One region of the Chryseobacterium sp. C-71 genome, then DNA from elsewhere that is predicted to be linked to it. Evidence: riboswitches for the same ligand, from Rfam matches in the RefSeq annotation. Region 1 holds a riboswitch; the other holds the start of a gene.
The links. Region 1 has a riboswitch for S-adenosylmethionine ahead of LNP04_RS19595 (alpha/beta fold hydrolase). Riboswitches for the same ligand answer to the same signal wherever they lie in the genome.
Positions count from the first base shown of each region.

Region 2: linked by a shared signal. The riboswitch ahead of LNP04_RS13085 (TonB-dependent receptor) and the one ahead of LNP04_RS19595 (alpha/beta fold hydrolase) in region 1 are both predicted to bind S-adenosylmethionine.

Region 1 covers NZ_CP087131.1:2,985,309-2,995,741, forward strand. Annotated here, with positions in the region: gene LNP04_RS13765 (T9SS type A sorting domain-containing protein) at 1-1,569, opposite strand, end outside; gene LNP04_RS13770 (MGH1-like glycoside hydrolase domain-containing protein) at 1,823-4,435, opposite strand; SAM riboswitch class I at 4,624-4,736, shown strand; gene LNP04_RS19595 (alpha/beta fold hydrolase) at 4,797-5,735, shown strand; gene LNP04_RS19600 (ACT domain-containing protein) at 5,787-7,331, shown strand; gene LNP04_RS13785 (O-succinylhomoserine sulfhydrylase) at 7,428-8,600, shown strand; gene LNP04_RS13790 (homocysteine S-methyltransferase family protein) at 8,805-9,815, shown strand; gene metH (methionine synthase) at 9,907-10,433, shown strand, end outside.
Region 2 covers NZ_CP087131.1:2,855,459-2,865,891, forward strand. Annotated here, with positions in the region: gene pckA (phosphoenolpyruvate carboxykinase (ATP)) at 1-1,106, shown strand, start outside; gene LNP04_RS13080 (type II 3-dehydroquinate dehydratase) at 1,671-2,078, opposite strand; SAM riboswitch class I at 2,320-2,416, shown strand; gene LNP04_RS13085 (TonB-dependent receptor) at 2,500-5,409, shown strand; gene LNP04_RS13090 (RagB/SusD family nutrient uptake outer membrane protein) at 5,537-7,030, shown strand; gene LNP04_RS13095 (DUF6660 family protein) at 7,145-7,468, shown strand; gene LNP04_RS13100 (CusA/CzcA family heavy metal efflux RND transporter) at 7,733-10,433, shown strand, end outside.

The DNA of each region.
Region 1 (10,433 bases):
TACAGTAACTCCTGATAAATCTGTAACCGTCAAGCGTTTGATGTTTTCTGATTTTTCGATATTTAAAATATCCTGGAAAGGATTAGGATATGCTAATCTTTCTTTTGCTTTCGGCGCAGTTTCGTTGGTAGCTAAGGCTATTGGTTGTAGAGTAACTGTTACTTTCCATGTGTTATTATCAACCTTATTAAAATCAGCCGAACACCCAGTATCTCCATAAGTTCTCCATGCTCTAAGTTCAAAACTTACATTACCCGTGAGATCATTTGCGAGAGAAAGCCCGGTTCTGTTGTAAGAAAATGTTCCTGTATTTCCGTTAGCTCCATTAGATCCTGCAGTGACCGAGGCTTCCGTAGTATTATTGGTTGTACAAACTAATAAGCTTCTTTGTTCAGACATCCATCCATTTGAAACTGTAGACATCGAGTAAGACACATTGGTAGAGCTTATTTTATAACCTGTAGGAACATTAATAGTTATAGTTCCTGGGCAGCTTGAAAAAGAACTAGTTGTTGGGTCAAAATCAGAATATTCGGTATTAATATCTCCACCAGTGTAAGTTGCAGAAGCTTGACCAGTAGCAATTTCGATCATTTTCCAGAATCCTTTTACTGATCCGCAGTTTGAACGAATCCAAAAATAATAACTCTGACCTGTCGGAAGTCCGCTTAAAGTTACAGAAGTTGTTCCTGCTGCTACTGATCCTGTAGGAGATGTTGTTCCTGTTGGCGGAGTAGAGGTTGTGCTATAATAATATTCATAACCTGAAGATGGAGCAGTTGCCGGAGGAGTCCAATTGACTGTTGCTCCTTGCATAGCGGAAGTATAGGTAAGATTGGTAGGTGCTGGACATGAGGTGTAAACATCTGCTGAAAAGGCAAAAATATTCGGTATTCCACCAGTTCCTGTTTTTGTTATCGTGACACTTACAATGTTTTTAGACTGATTAGCCGCGTCAATGGAAAGAGGAATTTGATATAATCTTGGGTCATCACCGTATCCGCTTTCCAGATTATCATTGGTGATATTAACTCTGCCAATTCCCTTAATTGCGTAATTTGGGCCATAGTACCAATCTGAAATAGCTAAAGACGTAAAAGTCTGGTTAGTTCCATCTGAAAAATTGACAACAGCATCCACTGTTGTATCACCACTTCCACCTGTAGCAAGCATATAAAGGCTTAATGCGGGCGTAGGAGTAGCAAATGTAAGAGTGCCGGAATCATTGGTGTTTTGTAGTCTTAAAGAATTATTAGAACTATAAGGAGCCAAGATGTAATTGAGACCTGTGGTGGATCCAACAGCTGAATTGATAATGCCGTTAGCTGGCAAGCCGTAACTTAATGCCGGACCAGTAGCTGTCAATTTGAAATCTGTAGATATAAAAGCGAAACTTACACCATCCACATCATTATTTGTGGAGCTTGCAGAAGTACCAATACCATTTGCAATGACATCAGCATTAAAACCGCTTTGAATAGTAATTGGCTGATATTCTTGTGCGTCAACCTGATTGAAGATTAAGAATGCTGCTGCAATAGCACTCTTAAAAAGTAGCTTTGTTTTCATTGTTAGTTTATTTGTTATTTGTGGTGCTAATATAGTGAAATAGATGTGTTTTATTTATTATAATTAATAAATTGATATCAAATTTATATTTAATAGCTCTTATTGTTGTTTGTTTTATATTTTACGTTGGTGAGTTGTTTTTTTAGTTTTTTTTTATCTTAAAAGCTGCTTTTAATTGATGTTAAAAAAAATAAAAGCAATAAAAAAACCGAGATTCTAGAAATCTCGGTTCAAATTTTATTCATAAAATTGATTATGCCAATCTTGGTTTCATCAGTTTCGCCACAGTTGCCGTCCATCCTGTTTGATGAGATGCACCTACGCCACGACCGTTATCTCCGTGAAAATATTCAAAGAAGGTAATGTAATCTTTAAAGTTTGGATCATAATTAAACTTATAATTTCCGCCATTGAAAGCTCTTTGCCCGCTTTCGTCTTTTAAGAATATTGAGCAAAGTCTGTTGCTGATATTTGATGCTACTTCATCAAGATTTTTCTGTTCTCCGCTTCCGGTCGGGAATTCAATTTTCAAACTGTTTCCGTAATAAAAATGAAAACGCTGAAGACTTTCCACAATCAAAAAATTAATAGGAAACCAGATAGGGCCTCTCCAGTTGCTGTTTCCGCCAAACATTCGGCTGTCACTTTCTGCAGGAGTATAATACACTACATTTTTATTGCCATGAACAGTAAATACAAAAGGATTTTCTTCATACACTTTTGACATCGCACGGATTCCGTATGTGCTCAGAAACTCTTTTTCATCAACCATTCTGGTTAACACCTTTTTTAGTCTTGTTCTACGGAGAATACTCATCAGATGTTTTCTGCCACTGCCTTCTTCGTCCCAATGAGAAACAAGATTGGCGAGTTCCGGCTTGTTTTTCAAAACCCAATCCATTCTTTCACGGAAATTCGGCATTTTATCTAACAGATGATGATCAATAATTTCCACTGCAAACAACGGAATTAGTCCCACAATACTTCTCAATCTTAACGTTACGCTTTCACCATTTCCGAGTTGAAGTACATCATAAAAGAATCCGTCTTCTTCGTTCCAGAGACCTTCCTTATCTTCTCCCATATTTTCCATCGCCTCGGCAATGTACAGATAATGTTCGAAGAATTTAATCGCCATATCTTCATAAACCTGATAATATTGAGCCAGTTCCATTGCGATACGCATCATGTTCAGCGCGTACATTGCCATCCAGCTCGTACCGTCAGCTTGCTCAAGATGTTCACCATCTTTCAGTTCCATATTACGGTCAAAAGCTCCGATGTTGTCTAGTCCTAAGAATCCACCGCCAAAAATATTCTTCCCGTTTTTATCTTTTCGATTGACCCACCAAGTAAAATTCAGGAGTAGTTTTTGAAAAACTTTTTCTAAAAATAAAAGGTCGGGTTTCCCATTTGCTTTTTCATCTATTTTAAATACCCGGAAACAAGACCAGGCATGAACAGGTGGATTTACATCACTTAAGTTCCATTCATAGGCAGGCATTTGTCCGTTAGGATGCATGTACCATTCTTTAGTCAAAAGAAGAAGTTGATTTTTAGCAAAATCACCATCAATAATTGCATAAGGAACACAGTGGAACGCTAAATCCCAAGTCGCATACCAAGGATATTCCCATTTGTCGGGCATTGAGATGATATCTTTATTGTGAAGATGTTCCCACTCGGTATTTCTCACATAATTATTAAAATCTCTCGGAGCTTCATGATTGGGGTCACCCCTCAGCCATTTTCCTACATTATAATGGTAAAATTGTTTATTCCAAAGAAGTCCTGCAAAGGCTTGTCGTTGTACATTTCTTTCATCTTCGTTCGGAACATCCTGCTGAATTTCTTCGTAAAATTCATTCGCTTCAGAAAGTCTTGCATTAAAAATGCTTTCAAAATCATAAAACGGATTATCTAAATCATTTGAACATAACCGCAATTCAAAAACTTCAGATTGACCGGCTTTTATTTCTGCTTCAACAATAAATGATGCTTTGGAACCCTTTTTCTCAGGATTAATTGTGTTTTTTTGATGAATTATAAAATCGTTGATTCCGTCTTTGTAATAGGTATTCTCAACTTCAGGACTTCCGTAAAGTTTCGAATTATTAGTTTCATTATCACAAAATACGCGCTGGGCATTTCTGTTTTTAGAATAAAACTTTTTTAAAGTAATGCTGTCGTGATTGATGCTGATACATCCTTCATGAGAATCTTCCAGCTGTCCTTGATATTCATTATAACCCCATTTCCAGTTATTTCTGTACCATGCGGTAGGTAAAACGACAATCGGTGCATCTTGATTGCTTCGGTTACAAACCGTAACTCGTACCAGAATGTCGTCAATATTTCCTTTACAATATTCAATAAAAATATCAAAGTATTCATCCTTATCGAAGATTCCGGTGTCTATGATTTCATACTCAGGTTCTTTCTTGCTTCGTCTTCCGTTTTCGGCAACTAAATCTTCATAAGGGAACTTATTGATGGGATATTTGTACACCATTTTCATATAGCTATGAGTGGGTGTATTATCTAAATAGTAGAAAATTTCTTTAATGTCTTCTCCATGATTTCCCTGAGGATTGCTCAATCCGAAAAATCGTTCTTTTATTCTTTCGTCATTTCTATTCCAAAATGAGAGCGCAAAACAAAAAAGTTGTTTGGTATCTGAGATTCCGGCAATACCTTCTTCGCCCCAGCGATAAGCATAGCTTTCGGCATTGTTGTGATTGGCAAAGCGCCACGCATCACCGTTTGGGCTGTAGTCTTCACGTACATTTCCCCACTGTCTGTTGCTCACGTAAGGTCCCCAGTTCAACCAATTTTTATCCTTTAGTCTTTGCTTTTCAACACTCATATAACATCATTTTTCATTGCTAAGGTAGATTTTTTGACAAAAAAAACCAATTTTTTTAAGCTTAATAATTCTTAACATCCTTCAGAAATGCTTTTAATGAAGGGATTTTTAACGATAAATAAAATTTATTTATTTTTTTTAAAAGAAATGTATTATCTTTGCACCATTCGTTCATTTACATATTGAAAATGTTATCAAGAAAGGTTGAGGGATAGACCCTGTGAAACCTTAGCAACCCTTTGCGCAAGCGAAGAAGGTGCTACGTTCTACCAAATAAAATTTTATTTTGGACAGATAACTTACTGAAGTTCTTTTCAGCCATTTCTCATGGCATTTTCAAATTTATTTTAATAATATAAAATTGAAAACAGAACTGCAACATATTAATTTTTTGTACACAACCGATTCCCAAAAGGAATATCATATCTCATTAAGCTATCAGCTTTTTGGGAAAGACTTGTTTTCTGCACCCATTATTTTGGTCAATCATGCTTTAACCGGAAATTCAAATGTTTCCGGAGAAAAAGGTTGGTGGAAACAATTAATTGGTGAAAATCAGGTTATTGATACAAATAAATATACAGTTCTCTGTTTCAACATTCCCGGAAGCGGATATGATGATTTTTTTATTGATGAATATTCAGATTTCACCTCTTCAGACATTTCTAATATATTTCTGAAAGGTCTTGAAACTTTAAATATTAAAAACGTATACGCCATTATCGGAGGCTCGCTCGGAGGCGGAATTGGTTGGGAAATGCTTGTTAAAAATACAGATTTAGCAGAGCTTTTTATCCCAATTGCCTGCGATTCCAAAACTCATGATTGGTTGCATGCTCAATGTCTCGTTCAGCAATTTTTATTAAATGGAAATGATGAGCCACTTCAGAAAGCCAGAATTCATGCGATGCTGTGCTACAGAACACCTCAATCTTTAAACGATAGATTCCAAAATAAATTCAATGAGGAAAAACAGCGGTTAGAATCTGAAGATTGGTTGAATTATCACGGGAAATCTCTTGCCGAAAGATTTAGTTTAAAATCTTATCAACTGATGAATCATTTATTAATGAACATTAATGCAAACGACAAAGATTTAGGTAAAATCAAAGCACGAATGCACATGATCTCTGTAGATACCGACTTATTTTTCCCGGCTTCTGAAATCCGAATGGGTTTTAATAAGCTGAAAACTGAAAAAAATGATGTTTTCTATCACGAGATCAAATCAATTCATGGGCACGACGCCTTTTTAATAGAATACGAACAATTAAATTTTATCATAAAAAATATTTTGTAAAAATGGAGCTCCGCGGAATTCCATCACGCAAAAACAAATAAATAAGTAGAGATGAATAAGACTAATGCAAACGAAATAAAATTTTTTAAAAACAGATCAATCATTAAATTTGAAGGAGCAGATTTCTTAGGTGAAATCGGGATTGACGGCAGGGTTTTTAAAGCGCTTACTTTGGCGCGAATCAGTGTAGGAGTAATTTCTCAGCAAGCCGTTGAGAACGGACTTTCGATTCTTGTACATGAAGATGATTCTGAGAAGGCAGTCAATTGTCTGATCGAAGAATTTGCTGCTGAAAGAAAATCAGGCAAAGTTTCTCAGATTTACAGCATCAATAATGTTTCTGTCATTGGTTTTGTGGCAGATGATTTAAATAAAATACTTTCCGAGCTCGCAAGAAACAATGTTTTCCCATTGCTTTTAAATCAAAACTCAAGCGAGAAGCGCATCAATATTGTGGTGACGTCTTCACAGGATGAGAAAAGTAAAAATATCATTGAATCGGAAATTTTCAAAAAACCAAAAACGGTTCATTTAGCAATTATCGGACACGGTAATGTTGGGAAAACTTTGATTGAGCAAGTTTTACATTCTTCAGAAGAAATTAAAAGAAGAAAAAATATTCATCTTAAAGTGGTTGCGGTTGCCAACTCCAGAAAAATTGCCTTCAACAAAAAAGGATTTGATAACACGTGGGGTGATGAGGTTTTTGCAGCTGAAAAATCTTCAAATGTTGACGAGTTAATTAATTTCTCGAAAGAAAATCAGCTTGAAAACCTGATTGTTGTTGATAATACAGCAAGCGTTGACTTTGTGAAAAACTATCAGACTTTGGCCGAGAATGGGTTTGATTTGGTTTCGTCAAATAAAATTTTCAACACACTTCCGATTGAAGAATATCGTAAACTAAGATATACGTTGAATAAAAATAACAAAAAATATCTTTACGAAACCAATGTTGGAGCAGGTTTACCATTGATTGATACAATAAAACTTTTACACCTTTCCGGTGAAAATATCACAAGAATTAAAGGTGTTTTCTCAGGAACATTGAGTTATGTGTTTAATAATTTTTCTTTAAGAGATGATAAATTTTCAACGATCGTTAATGAAGCTTTAGAAAAAGGTTTTACCGAACCAGATCCAAGAGAAGATTTGTCAGGAAATGATGTTGCAAGAAAGCTGTTGATTTTGGCAAGAGAATTAGATTTAATTAATGAATTTACGGATATCAATATTCAGAATTTAGTCCCTGAAGCTTTGCTTTCAGTTTCAAAACAGGAATTTCTTTCAAGACTGGAAGAACTGGATGACGAATACGACAAAATCAAGAAAAATCAGGAGCCGAATCACGTTTTAAGATACGTTGGTGATTTGCATGGTGATTTGCAGAAAGAAAAAGGAGAGCTAGATGTGAAACTAATTTCCGTTCCTGCAACTTCCGCTTTAGGACAATTGAAAGGTTCAGATTCAATTTTCGAAATCTACACCGAAAGTTACGGTGAAAACCCAATTGTCATCATGGGAGCAGGAGCGGGAGCGAAAGTAACTGCACGTGGTGTGTTTGGTGATATTTTAAGATTGAGCGAAACAAAATAATTTTTGTAAAAGTAAAAAGTATAAATGTAAGAAAGTCCCAAAGGGACGATTTAATATAGTATAGGATGTAATCCTATCAATTAAAATTAGATAAAAATGGAAAACGAAAATTTCGAAACCCTTGCGATAAGAACCCAAACGGAGAGATCTCAATTTGATGAACACTCTACGCCTTTGTATCTTACTTCAAGCTTTGTTTTTGAAGATGCAGAAGATATGAGAGCGAGTTTTGCCGAAGAAAAATCAAAAAATCTATACAGCCGATTTTCAAATCCGAACGTTACAGAATTTACAGATAAGATCGTCAAAATGGAAGGTGCAGAAGCAGGTTATGCTTTCGCAACGGGAATGGCTGCAATTTATTCCACATTTGCAACATTGCTCAATGCAGGAGATCATATTGTAAGCTGTCAGTCAGTTTTCGGATCTACGCACACTTTGTTCACAAAATATTTTCCAAAATGGAATATCGAAACCACATATTTCAAAGCTGAGGATTCTGAAAATGTAGAAAAATACATCAAACCCAATACAAAAATCCTGTATCTGGAAACGCCGACTAATCCGGCAATTGAAATTTTAGACTTAGAATTTTTTGGTCAGATTGCCAAAAAACACAATCTGATTTTTATTGTCGATAACTGTTTTGCAACACCTTACCTTCAGCAACCAATCAAGTATGGAGCAGATATTGTGGTGCATTCTGCAACGAAACTGATTGACGGACAAGGTAGAGTTTTGGGTGGAGTAGCGGTCGGAAAAGAAGATCTTATCAGAGAAATTTATCTTTTCGCAAGAAATACAGGTCCTGCAATGTCACCATTCAACGCTTGGGTTTTATCAAAAAGCTTGGAAACTTTAGCAATCCGTGTAGAAAGACATTGCGAAAACGCTTTGAAGGTCGCCGAATTTTTAGAAAATCATCCGAATGTTGAATTGGTAAAATATCCGTTTCTAAAGTCACATCCGAGTTATGAGATTGCCAAAAAACAAATGAAGCTAGGCGGAAATGTTGTCGCTTTTGAAATTAAAGGCGGAATTGAAGGCGGAAGAAACTTTTTAGATAAAATAAAAATGTGCTCGCTGTCTGCCAATCTTGGTGATACGAGAACAATTGTGACACATCCCGCATCTACAACGCACTCCAAACTTTCCGATGAAGAAAGAAATGAAGTGGGGATTACTGCAGGATTGGTTCGTTGTTCGGTAGGTTTAGAAAATGTGGATGATATTATAAAAGATTTAAAACAAGCGTTGGCTGAAGAATAAATAAAATTAGGAGCAAGACAAGTAGTCTTCAAAACAAAAGTCTCACCCGCTGTCCGCTATATCTTTTTTGTTTTGAGAAAACAAAAAAGGATGCCGCTTCCATCGGGGCTATGTTGAAGATTTGTTCTTCGGTTCAACGATAAAAGAACGTTTTTGGGCTTCGGAAACTTGGGAATGTTACCAATAAAATATGTCATAATAAAAATGAAAAATTCAAAACAATTATATAAAGTATTGCAAGAACGCATTCTCATTCTCGATGGAGCAATGGGAACGATGCTTCAGCGATATAAATTTCAGGAAGAAGATTACCGTGGAGAGCGTTTCAAAGACTGGGAACATCCGGTGCAGGGAAATAATGACCTTCTTTCGTTGACACAACCGGAAGCGATTGAGGAAGTTCACAGAAAATACCTTGAAGCTGGAGCTGATATTCTGGAAACCAATACGTTTTCGGGAACAACTATCGCAATGGCAGACTATCACATGGAAGGTTTGGTGTACGAACTGAACTATGAATCCGCAAAGATTGCCAGAAAAGTTTGTGATGAGTTCACCGCTAAAAATCCTGACAAGCCGAGATTTGTTGCAGGATCAATTGGACCAACCAACAGAACGGCAAGTTTAAGTCCGGATGTTAATGATCCCGGCTACCGCGCAATTACTTTTGAAGAGTTGAGATTGGCTTACAAACAACAGTCAGAGGCTTTGTTGGATGGTGGTTCAGATATTCTTTTAGTCGAAACAATTTTTGACACGCTGAATGCAAAAGCGGCCTTGTTTGCCATCGATGAAATTCAGGAAGAAAGAGGAATTGAAATCCCAATCATGGTTTCCGGAACGATTACCGATGCTTCAGGAAGAACCTTGAGCGGACAAACGGCAGAAGCATTTTTAATTTCAGTTTCCCATTTAAATTTATTAAGTGTAGGATTCAACTGCGCTTTGGGAGCCAATCAGTTAACGCCGTACTTAGAAACACTGGCTCACAACTCCGAATTTTGTGTTTCTGCATATCCAAATGCGGGATTACCCAATGCATTCGGACAATACGACGAGTCGCCGGAGCAAATGGCAAGTCAGATTAAAGAATATGTGGAAAAAGGATTGATCAATATCATCGGTGGATGTTGCGGAACGACTCCGGAACACATCAAAGCAATTGCCGATTTGGTAGAAAAATATGAGCCGAGAAAATTTAATGTAACAGCATAACAATTTTATCCATGTGACAATTATTGTTATTCTAAGTGAATAAAAAGCCTAATTGGTAAACTGTTACATTGATGCATTGCTAAATTAAACTATGAAATATTTAAAATTATCAGGCCTCGAGCCTTTGATTATAACGCCGGAAAGTAATTTCATCAATGTTGGTGAAAGAACCAATGTTGCCGGATCCAAAAAGTTTTTAAGGTTAATTAAAGAAGAGAAATTTTCTGAAGCTTTAGATATTGCAAGAGATCAGGTTGATGGAGGTGCGCAAATTCTTGATGTGAATTTTGATGACGGTCTGATTGATGGGAAAGCTTCCATGATCAAATTCCTGAATCTTATCGGTTCCGAACCGGATATTTCCAAAATCCCAATCATGGTCGATTCTTCCAAATGGGAAATTTTGGAAGCTGGTTTGCAAGTTGTTCAGGGGAAATGTGTGGTGAATTCCATCAGTTTAAAAGAAGGAAAAGAAGAATTCGTAAAACACGCCAAAGCCATCAAAAGATACGGAGCGGCGGTTATCGTTATGGCCTTCGATGAGGTCGGGCAAGCCGATAATTATGAAAGAAGATTGGAAATTACCAAACGTTCTTACGATATTTTGGTGGATGAGGT
Region 2 (10,433 bases), 130 kb from region 1:
CCAACCCAAATTGGGAAGAGCAGGAATTGAATTCTGAAAACTTTGTAATGTTCAATCTTACTGAAAAACTTCAGATTATCGGAGGAACTTGGTATGGTGGAGAAATGAAAAAAGGAATGTTTGCGATGATGAATTATTACCTTCCATTGAAAGGTATGGCATCGATGCACTGTTCTGCTAACGTTGGTGAAGAAGGAGATGTAGCGTTATTCTTCGGGCTTTCGGGAACAGGAAAAACGACTTTGTCTGCAGATCCTAAAAGATATTTAATTGGTGACGACGAGCACGGTTGGGATAACAACGGAGTTTTCAACTATGAAGGCGGTTGTTATGCTAAAGTGATTGATTTGTCAGCAGAAAAAGAACCTGATATTTTCAGAGCGATTAAAAGAGATGCGCTTTTAGAAAATGTAGTGGTTAATGACGGAATCGCTGACTACAAAGACGGTTCAATCACAGAAAATACGAGAGTTTCTTATCCTATTTATCATATTAATAAAATTGTTTTACCTTCAAAAGCAGGTCATGCAAGTAAGATTGTTTATCTTTCTGCAGATGCGTTTGGAGTTTTGCCTCCGGTTTCTATTTTAGATGAAAATCAGGCTCAATATCATTTCCTTTGTGGTTATACTTCAAAATTAGCCGGAACTGAAAGAGGAATTACAGAACCTGAACCATCTTTCTCTCCTGCATTTGGTGAAGCATTCTTAACATTGCATCCAACGATGTATTCTAAAACATTGATTGGTAAAATGAAAGAGCACGGTGCAAAAGCTTATTTAGTGAACACAGGTTGGAACGGTACAGGAAAAAGAATCTCTTTAAAAGATACAAGAGCAATCATTGATGCTATCATCGACGGCTCAATCGAAAATGCTGAGAAAACTACAATTCCAGTGATGAATTTAGAAATTCCAACTTCATTACCAAATGTTTCTGAAGGAATTTTAGATCCGAGAGATACATATAATGACGTTGCAGAATGGGAAGAAAAAGCAAAAGATCTTGCTGCAAAATATATTAAGAACTTCGATCAGTACTGCGGTAATGATGAAGCCAAGAAGCTGATTGCCTCTGGTCCTCAATTGCAGGAACAGACCATTTAGAAATAGTGAAGAGCCTCATTGATTGATGAGGCTTTTTTATTAGTTTAAATTCTAAAATTCAATCATTCCAGCCGTAGCTCTGCCAACTCTTATGTTCGCTTGAATAAACTTCTCGTACAAAAAATCCTCTTTTGTATTCAATTTCAAAATTGTTTGAATCTCTGTTTTTACTATATTGTATACCAAATGTTGTATTTAATGAATTTGGATAAATGTTTTTACTATTCTCTAATTTATTAATAATTTGTTCTGATCGTAATCTTTGAGTTTTATCTACAATATAAGTTGAAAACAACTGCATAAATAAAAAAACGGGCAATAGTAAAAATATTTTTGTTGATCTTAGTTTGAATGTTTTTTTCTTATATCTAATAAAATTGATAATGAAAAGTAATAAGGAAACTAATAATATTATTCCGAAAGGAATTAATAAAAAGAACATTTGAAAAGCGACAAAGTAATCTATGAATGGTGTAATAATTCCGAGAATAATTACTGAAATCCAAATAAATTTAATAGGATTTTTCCTCAACATATTCATATTTAATAAATTGAATAGAAAATCTATTTCAAGCTCAATATCGCCAATCGATAGCCCTCCATCCCAAAACCTGACAAAACAGCATCAGTACAAGCTGCAGTCACAGATTTCTGCCTAAATTCTTCTCTTTTGTAAATATTGCTGATGTGCACTTCCACTTTCGGTTTCTGAATATTTTTTAAACAATCCGCAATCGCATAAGAATAATGCGTGAAAGCTCCGGGATTGATAACAACCGCATCAAAATCATCTTCCTGAAATCTGTTAATCAGTTCACCTTCAATGTTCGACTGATAATAATGCAACTCGTGTGAAGTGAACTCAGACTTTAATTTTTCTAAATAATCTTCCATGGAAATGTTTCCATAGATTTCAGGTTCTCTTGTGCCTAAAAGATTCAGATTCGGGCCGTTGATAATTAAAACTTTCATAAGATAAATTTAAAAACTTTTTTCAATAAGTTTATTATTTTGTGATAAAATCCAATTTAGCCATTTGAATTATTTTTAATGATTTTTATCATATTTAAGAATTTGATAATTTTTATAACTTCCTATTTTAGTGTTTTTTAAGAATTTTTTAAGTTAATTTTCATTAAATAATAATCTGAAATCACAAAGTCTACTTGTTTTGTAGACTAATTGTTTTTAGATTTACATTCATATTTCGATTGGCTTATAAAGAAAGACGGAGGGAACTGACCCTGTGAAATCTTAACAACCTGCTCTTTGCAAGGTGTTACATTCAGCCTTTAAAGGAAAAATAAGCAATTGGTTAATCGTATTTATCGATGCCCTTTGCTGTCTTTTCTGTAAAGGGTTATTTTTTAATAATAGATAAATGAAATGGATTATGATTAACAAAAATTTAATTAATTCTAAAATTTGGATTCCTCCTGTGGCTGTGTTTTTCTTAGGAATAATCAATGTAAACGGGCAGGAAACAAAAAAAGATACACTTCGCGAACAGGAAATAGATGAAGTCGTAGTAGTCGCTTACGGAAAAGCGAAAAAAACAAGTTACACAGGTTCTGTATCTACAATTTCAAGTGAAAAAATAAATAACAGACCGGTAACGAATATTACCAAAGCTTTGGAAGGTCAGGTTCCGGGGCTTCAGTCGGTAAGTTCTTCGGGACAGCCTGGTGCTACGGCCTCTATACGTATTCGTGGAATTGGTTCGGTGAGTGCTTCCAGCAATCCTTTGTTTGTGGTTGACGGAATTCCTTTTGACGGAAACATTAATTCGATAAGTCCGAATGATATTGAATCCATAAGTGTTTTGAAAGATGCTACAGCAAGTTCATTATACGGATCTAGAGCAGCTAACGGAGTGATTATTGTCACAACAAAATCCGGTAAAAAAGGTGAGGCAAAGATCAACTTTAATATCAGTCAGGGATTTTCTAGCAGAGCGGTTAAAGATTATGAGCAGGTGAATACTGATCAGTATTTTCAGCTTTATTGGGAAGCTTTGAGAAATGGGTACAAATCGAGTCAGGTTTCTTCACAGCAGGCGGCGCAGATGGCAAGTGATAATCTGGTGTCTTCGTTAGGAATCAATCCTTACGGTTCCAGTTTTGCAAAACCAGTCGGAACTGACGGGAAGCTTTTGTCAGGAGCCAGTGCTTTATGGAACGATGACTGGAGAGATATTCTTCAAAGAGTGGCTGCAAGAAGTCAGGTTGATCTGGATTTCAGCGGGGGCAGCGAAAAAAGCAATTATTATTTCTCTTTAGGTTATCTTGACGATAAAGGAATTGCCATTGGGTCAGGGTTTACAAAATACAGCACAAGACTGAAAATCAATTCTGAAGTCAAAAAATGGTTGAATGTCGGAGCTAATTTAAGTTATACCAACAGTCTTCAGGAAGCGCCGCCTTCGTCAGATTCCAGAACGGATAATATCATTAATGCGGCAAGAGTCATTCCTTCGTTTTATCCTTATTACGAAAGAAATGCAGATGGAAGCCACAGATTAGATGGCAATGGAAATTACATTTACGACTTTGGAAAATACCGTCCGACGAGTGCTTTGCAGAACCAGAATGCGGCAGCCACTTTGCCTTTAGATAAAAATGAAAACAGAGAAGATAACTTTTCAGGAAAAGGATTTCTTGACTTTACTTTCTTACCAGAATTGAAATTTAAATCCAGCTTTTCTGTTGATTTGGTGAATTACAACGGTCACTTTTATTCAAATCCTTTACTAGGTGAGGGAAGTGAAATCGGGGGTTCTGTGACCAAAACAAACTCCAGAACTTTGTCGTATACGACGAGTAATATTCTGACTTATGATAAAAAACTTAACAAGCATCACTTTAATCTTTTGGCGGGTCAGGAATTTTACCATTATGAATTTCAGACCATCTCCGGAAGCAGAAGCCAGTTTTCACTTCCCTATTATTATGAGCCGGATGCGGCAGCTTTGTTAGGTGGTTTCAGTGGAAACAGTGATAAATTAGGCTTGTTAAGTTTCTTAGGAAAAGCGGAATATGATTTTAAAAATAAATATTTTGTTTCCGGATCGGTAAGAGCAGATGGTTCTTCAAGATTTTCTCCCGAAAACAGATGGGGAACGTTCTGGTCAATCGGTGGATCCTGGAGGGCTTCGAATGAAGATTTCATTAAAGATTTAAATATATTCGATCAGTTGACCCTTCGTGCAAGTTATGGAGGACAGGGAAATGACAAATTGAGCACTTACTATGCGTACCAAAGTTTGTACACATTTTATAACAATTTAGGTGAAGGCGGTACGGTGGCAAGCAGACTTCCGACTCCGGATCTGAAATGGGAAACCAATCTCAATCTGAATGTAGGTTTGGAGTTTGCCATTCTGAAAAACAGAATCAAAGGAAATGTAGAATATTTTCAGCGTCAGAGTCAGGATCTTTTGTTTGATATGCCTTTGGCCCCTTCGGTTGGTTTTAGCGGATATCAGGCAAATATCGGAGAATTGAAAAATGCAGGTTTTGAATTTTCTCTATTGACAACACCCGTTAAAAATGATAATTTCCAGTGGGATGTTGACGTCAATCTGACTACTTTAAATAATAAAATCACCAAGCTTCCGAAAGGCTCCATCGTCAGCGGAACAAAACTTCTGCAGGTTGGAGGTTCTATTTACGATTTCTTTATTCCTGAATGGATGGGAGTTGACCCGAGCAACGGAAACCCACTTTGGAAAACAATTACTACCGATGCCAACGGAAATACAGTAGAAGGAACAACTTCTGAATATGCAAAAGCCACAAAAACTTTGCAGGGTTCTTCTTTGCCGAAAGTAATGGGAGGCCTTACCACGAGCATCAGATATAAAGATTTTGATTTTTCAGGATTGCTGACTTTCAGTTTAGGTGGTAAAATTCTGGATACCGATTATATGATGTTAATGCACAACGGAAGTGCTGCCGGAAGAGCATGGAGCTCTGAAATGTTAAATCGATGGACTCCCGAAAACACCAATACCGACGTTCCGGCATTAAGTACAACGACCAATAACTGGACGTCAGCTTCGTCGAGATTTTTATACTCTGGAACGTATGCAAGAATTAAAAATGTGAGTCTGGGATACACACTTCCGTCAAATTATTTTGAAAGAATTGGATTGAAAAAACTGAGAGTCTACGTGCAGGCAGAAAATCTTTTAACATTCTACAAACATAAAGGAATGGATCCTGAGCAGACCCTAGATGGAACAACCTATTATAGATATCCTGCAATGAGAACGGTAACTTTTGGACTGCAGGCTACGCTTTAATCCTTTTTAAAATTTAAACAATGAAATCGCCATGATTTGGAAACACAAAAACTGATGAAGATGACACGATTCCATAACCTGTCCCGACCATTCGGGATGACCTTTAAAAAACAATAAAATCCTACATATGAAAAAATTAAAATACATATATTTTGCTTTAATTGCCTCAATATCATTGATCAGCTGTGAACAGGATCTTGAAACTGCGCCAACCAATCAGGCAGATGAAGCTGAAATTTTCAAAACTGCAGAAAGTGCAGAAACGGTGATCAACGGAACTTGGGCAAAATTTAATGATGACGGTTCAACCTACGCTAACATCGGATATTCAACCGTTTTAAGAACCAGCGATGCCATGGGAAGTGATGTTGCAGTTTTGACTAACAAATATGGGTTTCCATCTGCTTATGCATTTACTGATTTGGTGAATAATACTGGAGGTAGATCGCTTTATATCTGGACATCTTTATATTCTGTGATCAACAATATGAACAATGTGATTGCCAGAATTGATATTGCAGAAGGAACTCAAGAAAAGAAAAATCAAGTGAAAGGTCAGGCAAAAGCACTACGTGCTTTCTGTTATTTAAATCTTGCCAGCTTTTATCAGTTCAGTTATTTGAAAGACAAAAATGCTCCGACCGCTCCGATTTATACCGAACCGGCAACTACCAATTCTGTCGGGAAGAAAAAAGCAAGCCTTGAAGAAATTTATACTTTAATTAAAAGTGATTTGACGGATGCTGATCAGTTGCTTCAAAATTATTCCAGAAACAATAAAGATAAAATCGACCGTTTTGTAGTCAATGGATTGTTAGCAAGAGTTTATTTAAATACCGGAGAATGGACCAATGCCATCGCTTCTGCAAAAATTGCTAGAACAGGATTTCCTTTAATGAATGCCGAAAAATATAAAGAAGGTTTCAACGATATCACCAATGGAGAATGGATATGGGGACATGCACAAACTCAGGAACAGTCGGGTGAAAGCTACGCCTTCCACTTTTTGGATGTGTCATCTTCAGGAAGTTATTACTACAGTTTTATGGCTGATCCTTATTTTAAAGATTTATTTGATACCAATGATATCCGCTATTCTCTGTTCTCATGGGACGGATTACCAGGAAGAGAAGGACTTTTGAGATATGCTAAATTTAAGTTTAAAGCTAATTTAATTGCTGATATAGTTTTCATGAGAGCAGCTGAAATGTATTTAATTGAAGCTGAAGCTGAAGCCAGAAGCGGAAATGTTGCAAATGCTATTACAGTTTTAAACCAATTAAAAACAGCTAGAAATGCCAATGTTTATATTGGTTCTCTTGCACAAAATGATGTGATAAAAGAAGTTTTAATTGAAAGAAGAAAAGAGCTGTTCGGAGAAGGTTTCTCTCTCTCAGACATCATCAGAACACAGGGCAAAGTAGAAAGAAAAGCTTATGTCAATACAAGCGGACAACCGATTCAGGTGCAGATAACAACTCCTAATGGTACTGTGAAGACCGTTAATGGAAGAGGACATTCTATATTTGCTTTTCCTGATCAGTCGGCTTTTGCACCCAACAGCAGATATTATTTGTTTTCAATTCCGCAAAAGGAAATAGAGAACAACCCAAATTTATAGTTTTGATTTTATATTTTTTTTAAGGACCATTGCGTAATGCAGTGGTTTTTTATTTTGAAATTAAATTGATGATATTCCAAATTTCCTTTACAAAAAATCTCTACCTTTGTCATAATGAACCTATTCAGATTGATTTTAGCAATGTATTTCGTGGTGTTATCCGTAATGCCATGTGAAGACATACATAAACAATCCGGGTCAAATAAAACAGAATTATCGTTCAGTCTCGACGAATCTCATTCTAAAGATAAAGGCGATATCTGTTCACCATTATGTATTTGCAATTGCTGTCAGATTACGGTTACAGCTTTTAAAATGGATGCTTTAGTGAATATTCCTAAGCAGATTCAAACCTATTTTTCCAAGAAAATTCTATTTCAGAAAAACAATTTTGCCTATCAGGTGTACGACCATATCTGGCAACCGCCTAAGATTTAATGTATTGATTTTAAATATTCCATGGGACTTTGCAATATCATTGCAGAGGTATTCATGATATTTTTGCATCTCATTTTTAAATGAAGTGTAAAATATTCTCAATTAAAATTAACAGATTGCCTGTCTTTACATCTTTGCTAAGTAGAACGCCTTTGCGAACTTAAAAACGATTAGTAGTTAAAGAAAAATCTTTGCTCACTTTGCGTTAAAAAATTAAACGGCATTAAAAAACAAAACAGACAATCACAAATTAAATCTCAATTTGTGTTAGATAAAATCATAAAATTTAGCATCAAAAACAAGATCGTTATTGGCATAATGACTTTGCTTTTGATCATTTGGGGAGTTTGGAGTGCTTCCAGATTGCCCATCGATGCGGTTCCTGATATTACCAATAATCAGGTTCAGATTATTACGGTTTGCCCGACTTTGGCGGGGCAGGAAGTAGAACAATTAGTCACTTTTCCAATTGAACAAAGTATTGCTACCGTTCCCGATATAGAAGAAACCCGAAGTATTTCAAGATTCGGATTATCGGTAATCACTGTTGTTTTTAAAGATAAAGTAGATATTTATTTTGCCCGACAATTAATTAATGAAAGATTAAAGCAAGCCGAAGAAAATATCCCCAAAGGAATTGGAACTCCTGAATTAGCGCCTGTCAGTACAGGATTGGGCGAAGTCTACCAATATATTTTACATCCTAAAAAAGGGAGTGAGAAAAAATACAATGCGAAAGATCTCCGCACAATGCAGGATTGGATTGTTTCCCGACAATTATACGGAACAGAAGGAGTTGCTGAGGTCAATAGTTTCGGAGGCGAATTGAAACAATATGAAGTTTCGGTAAATCCTAATCGCCTAAAAGCAATGGGCGTAAGCGTTGCAGATATTTTCACAGCCCTTGAAAAGAACAATCAAAATACAGGCGGAGCGTATATTGACAAAAAACCAAATGCCTATTTCATCCGAGGAATTGGTTTGGCAACTTCTATTAATGATGTTAAAAATATTGCGGTAAAAAATACAGGGAGTATTCCTGTTTTTGTCAAAGATGTCGCAGATGTTCGTTTTGGCCATGCAACCCGTTACGGCGCAATGACATACAATGGGCAAACCGATGCCGTTGGTGGAGTGGTTATGATGTTGAAAGGAGCCAACAGCAACGATGTTGTTAACAGAATTAAAGAAAAAATTCCGACCATTCAAAAATCGTTGCCTGCAGATATTGTAATCGAACCATTTTTAGACAGAACTGATTTGGTAGGTCGAGCCATCAGCACAGTAGAAAAGAATTTAATTGAAGGAGCATTGATCGTAATCTTCGTTTTAGTCTTATTTCTCGGAAATTTTAGGGCAGGATTGATCGTAGCTTCAGCAATTCCTTTATCATTATTATTTGCTTTGGGAATGATGAATGTTTTCGGAGTGAGTGCTAATTTAATGAGCCTCGGTGCGATCGATTTCGGATTGATTGTAGACGGAGCTGTAATTATTGTTGAAGCCACTTTACATCATTTAGGGTTAAAGAAATCCGTCCAAAGATTAACACAAAGCGAAATGGATGAGGAAGTTTTTCTATCCGCTTCAAAAATCCGTGGAAGTGCCGCTTTTGGAGAAATTATCATTCTGATTGTATACATTCCGATTCTTACGTTGGTAGGAATTGAAGGTAAAATGTTCTCACCAATGGCTAAAACAGTTGGTTTTGCAATTTTGGGAGCGTTAATCCTTTCACTGACCTACATTCCGATGATGTGCGCACTTTTCCTTTCGAAGAAAACAACTTACAAAGAAAATTTTTCGGATAAAATGATGAATTGGCTTCAAAAAATGTATCAACGCTTATTACAGAAAGCCATTAAAATTAAATATATAATTGTTGGGCTCACCGTTTTGTTATTTTCAATTTCAGCATTGATTTTTAGCAGAATGGGTGGTGAGTTTATTCCACAGTTACAGGAGGGAGATTTTGCCTTTCATTGTATTTTACCACAGGGAAGTTCATTAAGTCAGAGTATCGAAACTTCAATGCAGGCTTCAAGAGTTATTAAGCAATTTGATGAGGTGAAAATGGTAGTCGGAAAAACAGGTTCAGCCGAAGTCCCTACAGATCCGATGCCGCCGGAAGCCAGCGATTTAATTATTGTGTTGAAACCTCAAAAAGAATGGAAATCCAAAAAGTCATATACGGAATTGGCCGATGAAATCACCGAAAAACTGGAAGTGATTCCCGGAGTTTTCTTTGAAGCAAATCAGCCGATCCAAATGCGTTTTAATGAATTAATGACAGGGATCCGACAAGATGTTGCAGTAAAGATCTTCGGTGAAAATATGGATACACTTTCTATTTATGCTGATAAAGTAAGCAAAGTCATTCAAAATGTTGAGGGAGCAACTTCTCCACAAGTTGAAAGAGTGGGTGGACTCCCACAAATCAACGTTACCTACGACAGAACGAGAATTGCTAATTACGGATTGAATGTAGAAGATGTCAACAATGTTTTAAGTACGGCGTTTGCAGGAAAAACTGCCGGTCAAATCTTTGAAAATGAAAGACGCTTTGATTTGGTGGTGAGATTAGACAGTCTGTATCGGACAGATATTGATGATGTCAGCAATTTAATGGTTCCAACCAATACCGGAACTCAGGTTCCATTATCTCAGGTGGCAAATATTGAATATAAATTGGGACCTGCACAAATTAGCCGTGAAGCAGGTAAACGAAGAATTGTCGTTGGTTTTAATGTAAAAGGAAGAGATGTAGAAAGTGTTGTGAAAGATATTCAGCAAAAATTAGAAAAAGATGTAAAGCTTCCATCAGGATATTATTTTACGTACGGTGGTCAGTTTGAAAATTTAAAAGAAGCCAGTCAAAGATTGATGATTGCCGTTCCGGTGTCGCTTCTCCTGATCTTTATGTTGCTGTATTTCACATTCCATTCATTTAAACAGGCAACTTTAA